Regions from separate parts of the Paenibacillus sp. G34 genome, predicted to be linked through region 1. Evidence: riboswitches for the same ligand, from Rfam matches in the RefSeq annotation. Region 1 holds a riboswitch; the other holds the start of a gene.

Evidence for each region. A riboswitch is a leader RNA that binds a small molecule or an ion and turns the genes downstream of it on or off. The one in region 1 is predicted to bind glycine.
Region 2: linked by a shared signal. The riboswitch ahead of sdaAB (L-serine ammonia-lyase, iron-sulfur-dependent subunit beta) and the one ahead of gcvT (glycine cleavage system aminomethyltransferase GcvT) in region 1 are both predicted to bind glycine.

Annotation. Positions count from the first base shown of each region.
Region 1 is NZ_CM166469.1:4,829,900-4,836,378, reverse strand. It holds gene gcvPB (aminomethyl-transferring glycine dehydrogenase subunit GcvPB) at 1-1,258, opposite strand, end outside; gene gcvPA (aminomethyl-transferring glycine dehydrogenase subunit GcvPA) at 1,345-2,700, opposite strand; gene gcvT (glycine cleavage system aminomethyltransferase GcvT) at 2,697-3,839, opposite strand; glycine riboswitch at 4,158-4,258, opposite strand; glycine riboswitch at 4,262-4,384, opposite strand; gene gcvH (glycine cleavage system protein GcvH) at 4,731-5,123, shown strand; gene AC1VYS_RS21890 (PTS mannitol transporter subunit IIBC) at 5,564-6,479, shown strand, end outside.
Region 2 is NZ_CM166469.1:531,696-538,174, forward strand. It holds gene AC1VYS_RS02535 (sensor histidine kinase) at 1-403, shown strand, start outside; gene AC1VYS_RS02540 (LolA family protein) at 400-1,485, shown strand; glycine riboswitch at 1,776-1,953, shown strand; glycine riboswitch at 1,958-2,096, shown strand; gene sdaAB (L-serine ammonia-lyase, iron-sulfur-dependent subunit beta) at 2,213-2,902, shown strand; gene sdaAA (L-serine ammonia-lyase, iron-sulfur-dependent, subunit alpha) at 2,892-3,848, shown strand; gene AC1VYS_RS02555 (alpha-glycosidase) at 4,115-5,869, opposite strand; gene AC1VYS_RS02560 (response regulator transcription factor) at 6,270-6,479, shown strand, end outside.

The DNA.
Region 1 (6,479 bases):
GGCGTTTGGTTACATCCAGTGTACGCACACCGTACTGTTTCAGGCGGCGGCCTGACATAACAAATTCATGTTTGCACACGCCGGGATAAGGAATCTCGTAATGGGGGGCCAAGCGAGCCATCATATAATTGGCGTTCAGCACAGCGCATTCGGATACGCGACGCAGACCCTCTGGCCCATAGGTGCGAATGTAAGCATAAGCACGAACCAGGATGCCGAAGTTGCCATAATAGGCTTTGACCCGGCCGATCGATTGATTTCCTTCGTAATCCAGAGCGTACATGCCTTGATCATTCTGAACAACCATCGGTTTAGGTAGGAAGGGAATCAGGCGGCTCTTTACACCGACAGGTCCGGCACCAGGGCCACCCCCACCGTGAGGTGTGCTCATCGTTTTATGCAAGTTCAGATGCACCACATCAAAGCCCATATCGCCAGGACGTGTAATGCCCATGATGGCATTGGAGTTGGCTCCGTCATAATACAACAATCCGCCAGCTTCGTGCACGATGGACGCAATCTCTTGAATATCCTTTTCAAACAAACCGAGCGTGTTTGGATTGGTTAGCATGAGTGCTGCGGTATCTGAACCGACTGCAGCACGCAGTGCATCCAGATCGACCAGACCGTCGGCGCGAGACGGAATTGTGACCGTTTCGAATCCCGCTACGGTTGCGCTGGCAGGGTTTGTGCCATGTGAGGAATCCGGAACGATGACCTTGGTACGCAGTTCACCACGGCTTTCGTGATAAGCTCGAATCATCATAAGCCCGGTCCATTCCCCGTGTGCTCCGGCAGCAGGTTGCAGAGTTACGGCATCCATACCTGTCAGACCAGCAAGATCATTTTGTAAAGTATGGAGCAGTTCGAGAGCACCTTGAAGACTGGATTCATGCTGATACGGATGGATTTTGGCAAAACCATTGTAACGTGCTACATCTTCATTAATCTTCGGATTGTATTTCATCGTACAGGAACCAAGTGGATAAAAGCCGTTATCTACCCCGAAGTTGCGGCGGGACAATGCCGTATAATGACGAATAACATCAACCTCGAATACTTCCGGCAACGCGGCCGCTTCCGAGCGCAGCATTTCCCGGGGAATCAACGTGTCAGCATCCTGACGGGGAACATCACATTCCGGCAATGAATAGGCCACGCGACCAGGACTGCTCAATTCGAAAATCAGAGTTTGTTCGGGAGCAACGGACGGTGCGACTTGCGGACTGGTTGAGGTTCCTTGGGCTTCTGAGTCCATTCCAGTCGGCTGATTGACTGACTGAGGTAGGTTAGATGTATCCGGTGAAGTACCCGCAATGTTTGCTTTTGTAGTCGTTTCCTGAGTCACAGCGATCCCTCCAATACACGTGCGAATTCATCGATCTCTTCTTTGCTGCGTCGTTCGGTGACCGCAATGAGCAGATGTCCTGCCAGTTCCGAATATTCACGTCCGAGTTCATAACCGCCGATGAAGCCTGCATCCAGCAGTTTCAGCTGAAGAGCATCCACATCGGTTCCTTCAGGGAGCTGGATGACGAATTCGTTAAACGTAGGGGCAGTAAAAGTGAGGCTCACCCCTGGAATAGCGGCTAACGTATTTCGTGCATAGTAACTCTTCTGCAAATTCAGATCAGCAACATCGATCATGCCTTGTCTTCCCAGGGTAGACATATAGACAGAAGCACTAAGTGCTAACAAAGCCTGATTAGAACAGATGTTGGACGTCGCTTTTTCGCGACGAATATGCTGTTCACGGGCTTGCAGCGTCAGCACGAAACCACGTTTGCCGTTGCGATCGGTTGTCTGGCCGACGATTCGACCAGGAATCCGGCGCATGTGAGCCTGGGACACGGCGAAGTATCCGCAAGTGGGTCCGCCGAGCGATGCGGCGATTCCGAGGGGCTGCGCATCGCCTACAACGATGTCGGCCCCCAGCTTGCCTGGGGCTTCCAGCAAACCGAGCGACAGCGGGTTGGCGCTCACCACGAGCAGTCCTTTGTGCGTGTGCACAAGGTCGGCGGCATGCTTTACATTTTCCACGGCACCAAAAAAGTTCGGGCTTTGAATCATAACCGCTGCGGTATCGTCTGAAATGGCTGCTTGCAGGGCATCCCAGTCTGTAACCCCATCTTTGTAACCAATCTCTACAATCTCAAGACTGAGGCCATGTGCGTACGCCTGCAACACCTGACGGGCTTCCGGGTGAACGGTGCGAGATACGATAAGCTGTTTGCGACGGGTAGCTGCGGCGGCAAGATTGCCTGCTTCCGCAAAGGCCGTTGCACCATCATACATACTCGCATTGGCTACTGCCATACCTGTCAACTCGCAAATATACGATTGAAATTCAAAGATAGCCTGCAATTCTCCTTGGCTGATCTCCGGCTGATAAGGGGTGTAGGCTGTATAGAACTCCGAACGGGAAATGACATGGTTGATGACCGAAGGGATGTGGTGGTCATAGATGCCTGCGCCGAGGAAGCTGGCATGTGTCTCAAAGTTAGCATTGGAGCCAGCCTGTTTCGACATGTGGCGAGTTAAGGCATATTCATCCAGTTTGGAGGAGACAGGCAACTCGCCCTGATAACGAATCTCCTGCGGGATATCTTTGAATAAATCTTCAAGCGTATCCACGCCGATCGTGGCCAGCATTGCGCTCTGGTCTTGTTCTGTCATGGGAATGTAGCGGTGCTTGCTCATGCTTGCTCAGCTCCTTGAGTAGGTGTCTTTGACGTACGTGTCCGTTTATGAAAAGGGGTCTTGACGACCTCGGCTTTCAGCTTTTTGCCACGGATCTCAATCTCCAGCGGAGTGCCTATTGCAGCATACTTGCTGTCAATTAGGGCGAGGCCCAGATTACGCTTCAAGGTTGGGGACTGTGTTCCGGTTGTCACTTCACCGATCTGAACGCCGTCCGCATAGATCGGGTAATGTGGCCGCGGTATGCCACGCTCCAGCACTTCGATGCCAATCAGCTTGCGGGCAGGACCGTCATTTTTTTGTTGCAACAAAGCTTCATGTCCGATAAAAGGTCCGGCATTTAATTTCACGAACATGCCAAGCCCTGCCTCCAGTGGAGAGATGGTGGGTGACAGCTCCTGACCGTACAAAGGCAACTTCGCTTCGAATCGCAGTGTATCACGCGCACCAAGTCCTGCTGGAACGAGGCCTACATCAGCACCGGCTTCCATCAGTCCGTTCCATACGAGGGCCGCCTGATCTGCTGCAACATACAATTCAAAACCATCTTCACCTGTATATCCAGTGCGCGACAGTAGCAACTTTACTCCGCATACCTCGGCATGCTGCACGAAGCGGAACGGTTCAATGGTGCTTGCGTCCACCTCTGAACCTGTGACCTTCGAGAGAATATCGACCGCCAAAGGGCCTTGTATCGCCAGCAACGCCGTTTGCTCGGAATCATTGGTCATGTTCACCCCAGGTATAATGTGCTCCTGCAACCATGCCCAGTCTTTGTCGATATTGGAGGCATTGACGACCAGCATGTAGTGTTGCTCCGCGAGTTTATAGATGAGCAGGTCATCCACCACACCGCCATCGGGGTAACACATCAGCGTGTATTGTGCCTGACCTGGTACAATTGTGGTCACATCGTTAGTCATCATGTGCTGTAAAAAGGCCTCCGCTTGTTCACCCGATACGGTGAATTCGCCCATATGGGATACATCGAACAGTCCGGCGCGCTCACGCACCGCTTCATGTTCCTTTTGAATACCACTAAACTGCACGGGGAGCTCCCAGCCGCCAAAATCAATGCAACGTACGCCTTCATATTGCGCATATAGGGGGAAGAGTGGTGTTCTTAACAAATCAGACATCCAATCACCTCGTTATGGCCTTTAGCGGGCCGAGTATAGAAACACGTTTTAAGAGCCGAGTCTTAATGCTTGGTTCGTTGTAATAAACAAAATATAAAAGCGATGAGATACTAAGTAAAGCTACATCCAAATTATCCAATTAGTTAATTCAAGTTCAATTCCGTCATAAAACAAGTACAGTCATAAGTAAGTTGATCAGTCATTTATAACAGACACGCTTTAGGTAGACGATTCGGTATCCTGCATTTCATTTTTTGGGAAAAAGGAAAAGGACAGGCCAAAGAACCGGCATGCCAAGTAGCACGCTGTATTCTTAGGCTCTGTCCCTTGTACCTGAGAGTTACCCCGCCGTTTATGTAGACAGGTTTCCCCTTGGGTGATCATAACGTCCGAACTGGACGATTAGATGCTCTCCAGAGTTGCGTCCTGTAAAAGTCCTTTTGCCTGAGAGATTCACCCCCGCTTGTCGGTGGTTTACTCCTTCGGCGCCGCCTCATGCACATCCCCAAACCGGGTGTACAGGCAATCTCTCCCTTTACATTCATCCGCGGTTCATACGTAGTCCAATTAACTTCAGTTTCTCTTCTCATTAAAACGTGAATACACTCCTGATGTCAAGAACAATATCATTAAAATAGTGTAAAATACGAATATTTTGTATTGTGAACGTATTAATGTTCGTGTATTTTAAAAGAGTACGCTTACTATTCTAATATTCACCATTATATGCAGAAAGAGTAGCGTAAGGTTACACATGTCGGGGTGTCGAAATTCATATAAATTGTGAGCTAACTTGACATTTGAATCTGAAATGTCATACGCTATTGTCTGGGAAAAAGGTGAAGGTCAAAGAACGCATGCACTCATTAATGAAAAGCGAGGCGGATATCGATGAGCGAATTGAGAAATGATTTCCTGTACAGTGAAGAGCACGAATGGGTGCAAACCGTAGGGGAGGATACCGTACGTATTGGCATTACCGAGTTCGCACAGCATCAGCTGGGTGACATTGTGTTTGTAGAATTGCCTGATCTTGAAGCAAGTGTAAAAGCAGAAGAGAGCATCGGTACGATTGAATCGGTCAAAACGGTGTCGGATCTGTTCTCACCCGTCAGCGGTACCATTATTGCAGTCAATGAAGCTTTGCAGGACTCGCCAGAACTGGTGAACAGCTCTCCTTATGAAGATGGCTGGATGATTGAAATCCGTGTCGATGGAGATATAACAGCTGCTTTAGCTACATTGTTGAATGCGGACGCATATCGTAAACATACGGAGGAGTAAACCAGGCTGATCACCGATTTTTTTGTACTTATGGACATATATATAATCACATATAAATAGATCATTTTATCTCCAAACCTGCGTGAGCTGTGAGCTTATGCAGGTTTTTTTGGTGTGTTTTTGGTGCATTTTGGAGAGTGCTCAAGCAGGAGTGACGTAGATTTCATGAATAAAAACAGTTCGAACCGACCAAGCTATTTTATTGCTTTGCATACTGTATATGAACAAAATCATACCCGGAATAATCCTTGTATATCAAGGGTTTGAGCATATATTCTTATTAAAAAACGATTACATAATCTAATGTTGTCATCATTATTCATGACGAGACTACGCTTTCATTTGATTGAACAGGAAAGGTTTCTCGCTTAGGATTACAGCAAGGGAAGAATGATACCCCTTTCATATTGATAATGACTTGATCCAAGGAGGATAAACCAATGAGTAATTTGGACCAAATGTCCAATTCTAAGGGTGGAATACGTGTAGGTGTACAACGTTTCGGACGGTTCTTGAGCGGCATGGTTATGCCGAATATGGGCGCATTTATTGCTTGGGGACTCATCACCGCGATGTTTATTAAAACAGGATGGTTCCCGAATGCGACGCTAGAACAACTCGTAGGTCCGATGATTAATTATTTGCTGCCACTCTTGATCGGTTACACCGGAGGTACGATGGTCCACGGTCAGCGTGGTGGTGTCGTTGGTGCGATTATGACCATCGGTGTGATTGTAGGTAGTGACATTCCAATGTTCCTCGGTGCAATGATTGCGGGACCGCTCGGAGCATGGGTCATCAAGAAGTTCGACAAATCCATTGAGGGTAAGATTAGAGCCGGGTTTGAGATGCTGGTCAACAACTTCTCGGCAGGAATCATCGGTGGAATTTTGGGCATTATCTCATTGCTCGGGATCGGGCCGGCAGTTGAAGCGATCAGCAAAGTATTATCTGCGGGTGTACAGGGTCTAATGAACCTCGGCTTATTGCCACTCGTCAATCTGATTATTGAACCCGGTAAAGTATTGTTCCTGAACAATGCCATTAACCACGGGATCTTAACACCAATTGCAACAGATCAGGCAAGAGAGCTGGGCCAATCCGTTCTTTACATGCTTGAGTCTAACCCGGGGCCGGGACTAGGTATTTTGCTTGCTTACTGTTTCTTCGGTCGTGGAATGGCGAAATCTTCTGCACCTGGTGCAGTGGTCATTCATTTCTTCGGCGGAATTCACGAAATTTACTTCCCGTACATTCTGATGAGACCGATTCTGATTCTGGCAGCTATTGCCGGCGGTGTCGCTGGTACGTTAACGTTCATGCTGACTGGAGCAGGACTGGTGTCCGCGCCGTCAC
Region 2 (6,479 bases), 2.2 Mb from region 1:
CGCACTTCGTTATACTCCACCGAGCGGCAGAATTGGGCTTGCAATCATTGATTCATCAAAGGAGTTACCTGAGTGGATCAATCTGTCACAAAGAACGGAGCTTAATACGTATAGAATCGGGGCAACTATAATTTTGGTGCAAAATGAAGGTCCGGCAATTCCGCCAGAACAGCTGGAACGGATTTTTGAGCCTTACGTTCAATATCACAATCAGGAGAGACAAGGCTATGCAGGGGGCTCTGGATTAGGACTGAGCATAGCGAGAAGGATTGCTTTGAAGCATGGGGGAGATATGCGAATGTGGTCCTCGGAACATTATGGAACTGTAGCAGTATGCCGATTGCCGGAACTAGGAAACGATGATTTTTCAGAGATATTAACGAAGGAGGATGAAGGATTGTGATTAAAAGTGGATGGAAAGTACTAGGAGTAGCCTTGATCGCAGGTTCACTGTTTGCGGGTTGTTCCGAAAAGGAACTGCTTGGCATGTCAGGAGACGACATGATTGATAAAATTATTACTGCCGAGTCGGAGCAAGCATCCTACTACGCAGAAGGTGTATTGAAGATGTGGACAGATGAGCAGATTACAAACACGATACAAGTGAAAGAATGGGTGGACGGAAAAACAGGACAAAAGCGGATTGAAACAGAGGACGGTGGGAATGTAAGCTATGCGGTTCACAGCGGGCCTGAGATTCTGCTCTATGAAAAAGAGGCAAAAACTGCATTTTCGATGGACTCATCAGCGCTCCAGCAAGAACCTAACCCAACGCAGAAGCAAATGCTGCTAGATCAACTGGAACGAATGCGTGATACTCACAACGTGAAGATGCTGGGGCAAGAAAAACTTCAAAATCGTGAAGTAATGCATATCGAATTGACTCCTAAGGAGGGAAATTCATTGTTGATGTCATCCCAGTATTGGATAGATCCCAAGAAATGGACGGTCGTTAAAGCGACCAGTACGTATGGCGATACCAAATCCGAGATTCTGTATGACGTAATTGATTATAATCCTGAGTTCACGGATCAGACATTTACATTGGACATTCCCGCAGACGTTGAAGTGAAAAAAATGAATGATGTAATGAATAACAAAGTGATTACAATGGAAGAAGCCGAGAAGGCCCTAGGAAAGCCATTCTTACAATACGCGGAGGAAGATCTGCAATTATCGAGAATCGAGATGACTTCTTCCATGGGTGAACATAGCCGGGATGAGGTAACGTTATACTATGTGAAGGATAACAAACCAGAACTCAGCATGACCATATTTAAAGCACCAGAGGAAAACGTAGATGAAAAGCTGCTTCCAGAGGAAAAGAAAGTTAACATTCGTGATACAGAAGGTTCATACATGTCTATAATTCGGAACTTGTCGTGGAGTGAGGATGGTCTTCGTTATTCGGTCATGGGAGAGAATGAAACATGGACAGAAGAAAAACTACAGTCGTGGGCTGAATCTCTACAGTTTTCGAAGTAAGGTGACTAATATGCGAGTGCGGGAACGCTGAACATTACGATCAGAGGATGCATATAAATATAGAAATTATAGAGATAGATGTAGAAAATATAAATCTTTATTTCCCAGGTATAACCTGCCTTGGCAATCCTGTTGAATCGTTATTTTCCGCTATCCAGAGATCTTACAATACAGGTCCGTATGATTACGTCACTTTTGTTGACATATACAGTGCGGCATATTACGCTGTATATGATTGAATACATGCCAGAATGATTAACTTTTATAATGAATGAACAGAATACAGCGAATGATAACGAGCGGGAGAGACCTAAGTGGGCTGAATAAGTACGGTACAGATCAGTATGTTGCATTGTAGAGATGCTGCGAAAACGTACTTTAGTAGGTCCGCTTAAGGCACCGAAGGAGCAAGTGGTTATGCACCCGGCATAACTGTTAATCTCTCAGGTAAACGTACCGTCGTTGGACGCAACTCTGGAGAGTGCGCGAAAGAAGCGCCACCCAAGGGGAATATGATGGGTTAGCACGCTGAACAGACTCGTATGTGAATGTACTTGATCTTGTTCTGCCCGGTGCTGCGATCATGAAACTCTCAGGTATCAAGGACAGAGAGAGGGCGAGTGGCCTTCTTCTGTCCTTTTTTCATGTCATCATTCAGTAAATCAGGAACATAATGGTGGTCTTCTTGTCTGGAGAACGATGACGAAACCAATTGGAGGGTTATAAGGTGCGATTTAAAGATGTTTTTTCAATTATTGGTCCTTCTATGACGGGGCCATCCAGTTCACATACAGCAGGGGCTGCAAGACTGGGCCGAATTGCGCGGCAGTGGCTGGGATGCACTCCGGAACGAGCTCGGCTTACATTATACGGCTCATTTGCAGATACCTATCAGGGACACGGCACCGATCTGGCTCTAATCGGAGGTTTGCTGGGCTACGTTACGGATGATCCGCGTATACCAGATGCAGAACAGTTTGCAGTTGAAGCAGGTATGGAAGTTGAATTTTACACCAGTGGTCTGCCAGCTCCTCACCCAAACACAGTTAAGATTGAATTGTGGCACGGCGAACGGGAATGCTCATTAATAGGCGCGTCTATCGGTGGCGGTAGCGTGTCTGTCCATGCACTGAATGATTTTCGTGTACAGATCAGCGGGGAGTTTCCAACACTTGTTTTGCGTCATGCGGATAAAGCAGGTGTTCTGGCATCCGTAACCTCGGCAATCAGCTCCTCTGGAGTGAACATCGGGTATATGCAAGTAGATAGGAAAGCTCGTGACGGTGAAGCTCTTACTGCAATGGAGATGGATGCTCCTCCAAGTGAAGAGATTTTGAATAAATTGCGTTCACTGGATCATGTGCTGAACATTCGTGTGATTGATCTAAAGCGAGGGGGGGATCCGAATGCGATTTAAACATTTGCATGAATTGAATACCATCTGTACTGCGGAGTCCAAAACAATTGCACAGCTGATGATTGAAGAGCAGGTACAGGAGACGAATACACCGGAAGCTGACGTGGTGAAGCAGATGTCGGAGTACTATCAGGTGATGAAGGAAGCCGTTCATAAAGGACTTACAGAAGATACAACCTCACGTAGCGGACTGACAGGCGGAGACGGGAAAAAGATGGCCGAATACATTCGCCAAGGCGAGACATGCTCTGGTGATGCTTCTGCCCTTGCTATGGCCTATGCACTGTGTGTATCGGAAGTGAATGCCTCCATGGGACGTATTGTGGCTACGCCGACGGCAGGATCTTGTGGCATCATTCCGGGGGTGTTTATTAGCTCACAGGAACGCTTCGGTTGGACGGATGAACATTTGGTGAATGGATTGTTCTGCGCCGGAGCCATCGGATACGTGATTGCCAACAATTCGTTTATCTCTGGTGCCGAGGGTGGTTGCCAGGCAGAAGTCGGGTCTGCGATTGGCATGGCTGCCGGTGCGATGGTCGAACTTCGTGGAGGAACACCGGAGCAGGTCGTGCATGCAGTGGGATTGGCTTTGAAAAATACATTAGGCCTTATCTGCGATCCAGTTGCCGGCCTTGTAGAGATTCCTTGTATCGTGCGCAACGGACTCGGAGCCGTTACTGCACTGGCTGCGGCTGATATGGCGCTCGCTGGGGTGCGCAGTGCCATTCCGTCGGACGAAGTTATCGACGTTATGCTAGAGGTGGGCAGTGCCATGCCAAGCCGCCACCGCGAGACAGCGCAAGGAGGGCTGGCCCAGACACCTACAGGCCGCAAGATGATGGAGAAGCTGGCCAAACCTAAGGCGAAGCGGGCGGAGCCGGAAGAGACATCAGAAACACATTCAGCAGCATCAGGAGTACAACCAGAAATGGATGAGAAGTAATAAGAGCTTGCCGGATCATGGGATCAGGCATTGATTCGGGGTGTTTATCGACTAGTGAAAGTAGATAATGGGGTCGTTACACCATATAACACGAATAAATTACAATATACAAGCGTCCTTCAACCTGAATAGCTCAGGTTCGCAGAACGCTTGTTTTAATTTAGTTTGGTTTGGGATCAAAGATGAGCCAAGCTATTTATCTTCTATCAACAGTCCAAAAGGCGAGGTAGACGTTTTTATTTCAGACCTTTGCAATGCACCTTGCTCTACTCTACTTCGGTGCACATAACTGCATAGCCGTAGGCAGGCAGTTCGATTGCAAGCACGCCATTGTCTAGAGCTGTGCGATGATTACCTTCAAACAGCTCAGTCCAAGGCTGGCTTCCTGCATCCAGTTCAACGATGGCGGTTTCCTCCGAACGGTTGAACAGAACCAGAACGCGCTCATCTGCACTTTGGCGTTCCATCACAATCTGACTGCCACCTGCCTGAGCTTGCAGGAAACGAACCGTGCCTTCTGCACGCAGTGCAGGATGGGCATGACGTAGAGCAATCAACTTCTGATAAAAGCCGAGTAACTCCCGATCTTGCTTCGTTTCATCCCATTCCATGCATTTACGGCATCCCGGATCATGTTCACCGTCGAGGCCAATCTCGTCACCATAATAGATGCAGGGTGTCCCCATGTAAGTGAATTGGAACAAGGCAGCAAGTCTCATCTTGCGTTGATCCCCTTCGCATAGCGTAAGCAGGCGAGGTGTATCGTGACTATCCAGTAGGTTAAACGCCACCTCGCTTGCCTGGAGCGGATAGCGGGATAACTGGCGACCAATGGCATGGGCAAATTGTTCGGCGTGCATCTTGTCTTCCACAAAGAAAGAATTTACGGCTGCGGTAAAGGGGTAGTTCATCGCGGCATCGAACTGATCACCCTGCAACCAGGCAGAAGATTCGTTCCATATCTCGCCCAGAATGTAGGCGTCCGGGTTGGCTGCCTTGACGACACGTCTGAAATCCCGCCAGAAGGCATCATCCACTTCATCGGCTACATCGAGGCGCCAGCCGTCGGTGCCTACTTCTTTAATCCAATATTCGGCTACCTCCAGCAAGTATGCCTTCACATCGGGATTCTCCGTATTCAGCTTAGGCATATGGGCTTCAAAGCCGAATGTCTCATAGGTCGGAATGCCATCCTTCACGTCCAGCGGGAATTCATGCACATGGAACCAGTCTTTGTATTTGGAATCGGAACCATATTTTTGCACGTCGAGGAATGGGGCGAACGTTTTGCCTGAATGATTGAACACCGCATCGAGCAGTACACGAATGCCACGCTCATGACAAAGCTTCACCAAACGTTTCACTGTATCTGCATCACCGAAATGACGGTCTACACGAAGATAGTCTTCGGTATCATATTTATGATTGGTTGTAGCCTCGAAGATCGGAGTAAAGTAGATTGCGTTGATACCTAGTTCACTGAGGTAATCGAGATGATTGATCACACCTTGTAGATCACCGCCAAAGAAGTTGAAAGGCGTAGGTTCGCCGCCCCAAGGTTCGATTTCCTTGGGATTAATTGAAGCGTCGCCATTTGCGAATCGCTCGGGAAAAATCTGATAAAACACGGCATCTTTTACCCACGCTGGGGGTGTAAAAACAGCTCCGGCATGAATATAAGGGAACTGGAACATGCGGCCCGGATCACCCGGCTCTTCTTCCTGGAAGTCCGTCTCGGTCATCCAGATCTGTTCATTGCCACTTTTGAGCAAAAAGGCATACTTCAATCGATGATACGGCGGTTTCACTTCCCCTTCGTAGTAGTCAAACATAGAGTCTGACGTGAGTTTGGACAAAGGAACCATATCTCGGGTTTCTTCCCATGCATATTTGTCTCCTGTCAGAGCATACACCTCGGTGAGATCATTCTTTTTGGCACGCAGACGCAGGCGGATGGTATCCTGATCATAGGCGTAAGCCCAGTTCCGTTTGGGTTGATGAAATATAGCTTCGAGCAGCATGTGAAATTCCTCCCATCAGATGTAAGTGAAGTATGAAAAGTTAAAAATATCAGACATTCAGGAAGTGCGTAGAATATGTAGATCGTAACTATTGAAACATGTGGCCTCATACTACGTGACTGCAGATTGCGTTATAATGAAGGTATAAAAATTGCGTTATAATAATGGTATAAAAAGAGAGGGCTGGCTCCAAACGAGTCAATTTGAGATGTCTATCGAGCCAAGTTAACGGACATTCAGACATTGTAGCTTGTGCAGCTGGGCTTACATTTAATCTGGCGAGGAAGCGTCTCTACTTCGAAATTAAAGTCACAATATCAAAATTAAAATCAATACAGATAAGCAACTTTGCCCAGATATATCATTAACCCAAGAGGATGGAAAGGAAACGAGTACATAGATGAAAACTAAACTGTTATACATTGAGGATGATACGGAAATTGCAACATGGGTGAGGGAGGATCTGGAGGAGCGTGGCTATGAGGTCGTCTGGCTTGGGAGTGGTGAAGGCGCCGCTGAGGCTGCGTTAGACTGTTCTCTGGTCATATTAGATGTTATGTTGCCGGGACTTGACGGTTTTACGGTAGGGCAACGTTTGAAAAAAGAACAT